Regions from separate parts of the Anoxybacillus sp. ST70 genome, predicted to be linked through region 2. Evidence: riboswitches for the same ligand, from Rfam matches in the RefSeq annotation. Region 2 holds a riboswitch; the other holds the start of a gene.
What was found. Region 2 has a riboswitch for S-adenosylmethionine ahead of mtnK (S-methyl-5-thioribose kinase). Riboswitches for the same ligand answer to the same signal wherever they lie in the genome.
Positions count from the first base shown of each region.

Region 1: it holds a riboswitch for S-adenosylmethionine, as region 2 does, so the genes downstream of both, K1I43_RS09105 (methionine ABC transporter ATP-binding protein) here and mtnK (S-methyl-5-thioribose kinase) in region 2, are expected to answer to the same signal.

Region 1 is NZ_JAHZOF010000005.1:191,983-195,153, forward strand. It holds partial or broken gene K1I43_RS09095 (transposase family protein) at 1-204, shown strand, start outside; gene K1I43_RS09100 (hypothetical protein) at 417-890, shown strand; SAM riboswitch class I at 1,181-1,286, shown strand; gene K1I43_RS09105 (methionine ABC transporter ATP-binding protein) at 1,361-2,389, shown strand; gene K1I43_RS09110 (methionine ABC transporter permease) at 2,379-3,047, shown strand; gene K1I43_RS09115 (MetQ/NlpA family ABC transporter substrate-binding protein) at 3,065-3,171, shown strand, end outside.
Region 2 is NZ_JAHZOF010000001.1:362,930-366,100, forward strand. It holds gene K1I43_RS01910 (pyridoxal phosphate-dependent aminotransferase) at 1-458, opposite strand, end outside; gene K1I43_RS01915 (carbon-nitrogen family hydrolase) at 556-1,350, shown strand; SAM riboswitch class I at 1,438-1,537, shown strand; gene mtnK (S-methyl-5-thioribose kinase) at 1,610-2,779, shown strand; gene mtnA (S-methyl-5-thioribose-1-phosphate isomerase) at 2,790-3,171, shown strand, end outside.

The sequences.
Region 1 (3,171 bases), on a different contig from region 2:
ACGAAAAAAGAAGGAGTGAGTCGAACGGATGAAGGATTTGATGGTTTTACGCCGTTGTTTGCGTATGCAGGGAAGGAAGGCTATATCGTTCATGCTGAGCTGCGTCCAAGAAAACAACATGTGCAAGACAACCTGTCTTCGTTTTTAACCACCGCCATCCGTCGAGCTCGTCCACTGGCCTCGTCTCGTCTGCTCACTCGCGTGAAACATCGCTGCATCAAGAATTTTTTGAAGTTAGGAGGAGCATAAGCAATGTATAAGTTAAAATAAAGAACTTCCGATTTTTATCTAAAACAGGCTAACATAGCATATCTCGGATGAGTAATCAATTAAATAAGAATTAAGATCTCTAAAATCCACGGTACTGATGTTCAACTAGCATTATGAGTAAATATACGATGTGAGGAGAAAAAGTAATGAAAATTAAATTTAAAAATTTGGTTTTAGCTACTACCCTAGCATTTGCTTTTACCTTGTCATTAGAGGGGTTTTTTGGATCGTTAATTACAACTGAAGCTAGTACTCTCCAGAAGCAAGTATATAAAGAGGGGAATGTAACAATTACAGTTACTCCTACAGTAGGGAGTTCAATAGCCGATTTAAGCAATTCAAAGTCAAAAATTACCCCACTTGATACTATCGTTCGAGGAAATAAAAAGACGAAAACAGTTCAGAGTATGTATGGTACGGTCACAATGACAGTTACTTATGATCGAAATCGAACAACTAAGACTTCTACGATTACGGGGATTTATTCTTTAGAAAACACCGACTCTTACTTGAAATTACTTGATAAATGGTATACTCCCAGTGTTGCACAAGCCGACTACTATGACTCATTTCATAAAGTTTATGTAACGATTAGAATTACAAAAGAAGAATGTGATTAATGTATTCACTCAGCCTGTAGCTATATAGATACAATCGAAAAGTTTACCCTCATTTTTTTGGACTGAAGGGGCTGATCGAAAACGTATTAGTGTTTTGGATCAGCCCTTTACGCTTTCGCGTAAGCGGTTGTTGCTCGGTCGCCCGACATTAGCAACATAATGATTCCTTATATTGAAGTCAAAAAATTTTTTATTGACATCGTCCTTCTTTCGATGATATACTCACATTCGTAGTTCAGCATCATTCTTGAATACATTAAAACGTTAACTGAATAAAGCGTTTAAAAGCGCTCTTATCAAGAGAGGTGGAGGGATGTGCCCGATGAAACCCGGCAACCGTCAGCGCTGCTGAAATGGTGCCAATTCACACAAAGCGTTTGCTTTGAGAGATAAGAGACAGAATGGATGATAACGCCTTTCTGTTCTCTTGAGCAGAAAGGCTTTTTTCATGGAAGGAAGGTGACAGCGACGTGATTACTTTATCAAACGTAACGAAAGTATACAGAGCGGCAAGCGGAAATGTGACTGCGGTCGATCATGTAAACTTGCATATTGCAGAAGGAGAAATTTTCGGCATCATCGGTTATAGCGGAGCGGGGAAAAGTTCGCTCATCCGATTGTTAAATGGGCTAGAAAAGCCGACAAGCGGTGAAGTGATTGTTGATGGAAAAGATATGGGGAAAATTAGTGGGAAACAATTACGACAAGCGCGTCAGCAAATCGGGATGATTTTCCAACATTTTAACTTACTTTGGTCGCGGACTGTACGTGAAAATATTGCTTTCCCGTTAGAAATTTCCGGTGTTCCGAAAGAGGAACGGATGAAGCGCGTCGATGAGCTTATTCAACTCGTCGGCTTGCAAGGAAGAGAAAATGCATACCCGTCGCAATTGAGCGGAGGGCAAAAACAGCGCGTCGGCATTGCGCGTGCGTTAGCGAACAACCCGAAAGTGTTGTTATGTGATGAAGCGACATCAGCGCTTGACCCACAAACGACGGACTCCATTTTAGATTTGCTCGTCGATATTAATAAACGTCTCGGTTTAACGATCGTGTTAATTACACACGAAATGCATGTTATTCGTAAAATTTGCGATCGCGTAGCGGTCATGGAAAACGGAAAAATTGTTGAAATGGGCGAAGTGCTTCATGTATTCCGTAAGCCAGAGCAACCGATTACGAAACGATTCGTCCAACAAGTGACGGAGCCGGAGGAAACGAAAGAAGCCATGTTGCATCTTCTCGAACGATATCCGAACGGCCAAGTTGTTCAGCTTACATTCGTCGGCGAAGCGGCTGAGCAACCGCTCATTACACAGCTTATTCGTCAATTTGATCTAAATGTGAATATTTTGCAAGGGAAAATTTCGCAAACGCATCACGGTTCATATGGGGTGTTATTCATTCATTTAGACGGTGCGAATGAAGAAATTGAGCGAGCACTCGCTTTTATTCGCCAGCAAGAAGTTGAAGTGGAGGTGTTGGCGAATGTGGAATGAACTATTTCCGAACGTCGTTTGGGATAAAATATGGGCGGCGACGATGGAAACATTGTATATGACAGCTATCTCTGTTATAGCAACGTTTGTGCTTGGCATTTTACTTGGTTTATTGCTGTTTTTAACGTCTAAGGGAAACATATGGGAAAATCGTCTCGTTAACGGTGCCATTGCGTCGTTCGTCAACATTTTCCGCTCGATTCCGTTTATTATTTTAATTATTTTGCTTATTCCGTTTACCAAACTTGTTGTTGGTACAATTCTTGGAGCAAACGCTGCGTTACCAGCTCTCATCATCGGTGCCGCACCGTTTTATGCGCGCATGGTAGAAATTGCGCTTCGTGAAATTGATAAAGGTGTCATTGAAGCAGCAAAAGCGATGGGGGCGACGACATCGACAATTATTTGGAAAGTGCTCCTCCCAGAAGCGCTTCCTGCACTTGTATCTGGAATTACAGTCACAGCGATTGCGCTCGTTGGATATACAGCGATGGCAGGAGTTGTTGGTGCTGGAGGGCTTGGAAATTTAGCGTATTTAGAAGGATTCCAACGCAACAATAACGATGTGACATTTGTTGCAACTGTGCTCATTTTAGTCATTGTCTTTATTATTCAGTTTATTGGTGACTTTGTCACTTCTAAAATAGATAAACGATAAAAAGGAGGAAGAAACAAATGAAAAAATGGATCTCTTTACTTGTTGCTGCAGTTGTTATTTTAGCGCTTGCTGCTTGCGGAAAAAGCGAAAGTGCGGAAGAAAAAACAAATAAGCTTGTCGTTGG
Region 2 (3,171 bases):
TCGTTTTCCGCCCGCAGCGGCATCATTTCCATGCGCGCCCGCGCAAGCACAACGCCCGACCAATAGTCCGGATAACCGGGATCGGGAACGAGCACGACATCGCCGGGGTTTAATAAACAAAGCGGCATTTCAACGAGCCCAGCTTTGCCGCCAAATAAAATGGCGACTTCTTTTTCTGGATCAATGGTTACCCCATACTCCCGTTTGTAAAACGTCGCTACCGCTTCTTTCAAAAACGAATACCCGCGAAACGGGGAATATTTATGGTACGCTGGCTTTGCGACCGCCTGTTGCATTGCGTTTACAATATGAGCAGGGGTCGGCTGATCCGGATTTCCTTGCCCAAGATTAATGACGTCATGCCCTTCAGCAATGACCGCATTGACTTTTTGAACGAGCGAAGCAAAAAATTGCTTCGGTAGTTGCTGTAACAAGTTCGATTGCGGAAATGTTTTCATTTTTCGCACACCTACTTCACAAAAAGGTTGAAATTCTAGTCATGTATCATATATCGTAAAAATCAAAATGTAAAGAAAATTTTTCGAGGTGAATGAAATGAATATCGCTTGTATACAAATGGACATTGCGTTTGGAGCGCCTAAAAAAAATAAACAAACGATCGTGCGCTACATGGAACAAATGGCGCGTGACGTCGACGTCGTCGTATTGCCAGAACTATGGACGACAGGATACGATTTAACGAGATTAACAGACATCGCCGACGAAAACGGCGAAGATACAAAAACGTTTCTTTCCTCGCTTGCGCGCACGTACGATGTGCATATTGTCGGCGGATCGGTAGCGAAAAAAACAGACAAACAAATGACGAATACGATGTATGTCGTCGACCGAAACGGTCATGTCGTTAGCGAATATAGTAAACTTCATTTGTTCAAATTGATGGATGAACATATGTATTTACACGCTGGGGAGACGTTACACGTTTTTCAACTCGCTCACACGACGTGCGCAGGCGTCATTTGTTATGACATTCGTTTTCCAGAATGGATTCACACCCATGCGCTTCACGGAGCCGAAGTGCTATTTGTCGTCGCGGAGTGGCCGCTTGCTCGCCTTCATCATTGGCGTACGTTATTAATGGCGAGAGCGATTGAAAACCAATGTTACGTCGTCGCCTGCAACCGCGCTGGAAAAGACCCGAACAACACATTTGCTGGTCATTCGATGATCATCGATCCGTGGGGAAACGTGCTCGCTGAAGGGGACGAACAAGAAACGGTCATTGCGGCGAATATTGACATAAACGAAGTGCAACATGTGCGCGGACGCATCCCGATTTTTGCTGATCGTCGCCCAGACGTGTATAAAATTTTTGAAAAAAAGGATTGACAAACGAGCATGAACCGATGTATGATTCGAATCAAGCGAATTCACGAAACTTTTTCACTGTTAAAAACATTCAAATAACGATAAACACTCTTATCAAGAGCAGGTGGAGGGACGAGCCCGATGAAGCCCGGCAACCGGCGATGACGCACGGTGCTAATTCTTGCAGCAGTAGGCTGAGAGATAAGAGGTGCGAAGCAAACTTCAAACCTCTTTCATTCAGCGAAAGAGGTTTTTTATTTATGTCAAGGGAGGAATTTGTATGTACGAACCGTTAACAGAACAAAAAGCGATCGCCCTTGCTGTTCGGTTAGGGCTTTTTGGAAAAGATGCTCTTCTTTCATGCAAAGAAATTGGCGATGGCAACTTAAATCTCGTGTTTCGTATCGTCAACGAGCGCACAAACGACAGCATCATCATCAAACAAGCGTTACCGTATGCGAAAGTCGTCGGCGAAAGCTGGCCGCTCACGTTAAAACGGGCGACGATTGAAAGCCAAGCGTTGCGCACTTTCGCAAGCTACGTCCCTCAATACGTTCCGAAAGTATACTATTCTGATGAGTCTTTAGCGATTACAGTGATGGAAGATTTATCGCATTTACAAATTGCTCGTCGTGGGTTCATCGAAGGAAAAACATTTCCGAACATTTCTGAACATATCGGCGAATTTATCGCGAAAACAGCGTTTTACACGTCCGATTTCGGCATGAACCAACAACAAAAAAAGAAGCTCGCACAGCAATTTACAAATCCTGAACTTTGTAAAATTACAGAAGATCTCGTATTGACCGACCCGTTTTTTGACCATGACACAAACAACTTTGAAGCCGAACTTCGCGCAGATGTCGAGCAGCTTTGGCAAGATGACGCATTAAAACGCGAAACCGCAAAATTGAAACGGCGCTTTTTAACGAAAGCGGACGTCTTGCTTCATGGCGATTTACATACAGGAAGCATTTTCGCAAGTGACGATGAAACGAAAGTGATCGACCCAGAATTTGCATTTTACGGTCCAATCGGCTTTGATCTCGGGCAATTTTTCGCTAATTTGCTGTTAAACGCCCTCGCTCGCGATGAACGTGACCGCAAACCGCTCTTTCATCATATCGAAAAAACGTGGGACGTGTTTGTTCGCACATTTTCTGAACTTTGGCGTGAAAGCAATGAACCGTACGCGACCGTTTCTGGCGTGCTTCATGACGTGCTTCGCGATGCCCTCACAGAAGCGATTGGATTTGCTGGCTGTGAAGTCATTCGCCGAACAATCGGTTTAGCGCATGTCGCAGACGTTGACGAATTGTCGCTTGAGCGCCGACTTGATGTGAAACGTCACGCGCTTCGCCTCGGACGCGAGCTGATCGTACAGCGTGAACAATTGCCGATTCATGCGATCAAACAACTTGTGCAACAAACGGTACATGTGAACAGCTAGGAGGAAGACAATGAAATCTGTACAATGGCACGATACACATATTACGATTTTAAATCAACAAGCATTGCCTCATAAGACTGAATATTTAGAATTAAAACATATCAAAGACGTATGGGATGCGATCGTGACGTTAAAAGTGCGCGGGGCGCCAGCCATCGGCATGACCGCCGCCTACGGCTTAGCGCTTGCGGCAAAATCGTATGAAACGAACGACTTAGCGCAATTTCATGCCGAGTTAAAACGAGACCGCGACTATTTAGCTAGCTCGCGTCCGACCGCTGTCAACTTATTTTGGGCGCTTGATCGGCTCATGAAAAGCGTCGCGCAAGCAAAATCCGTCAACGAAGCGAAAACGACGCTCATTCATGAAGCGATTTGCATTCAAGTAGAAG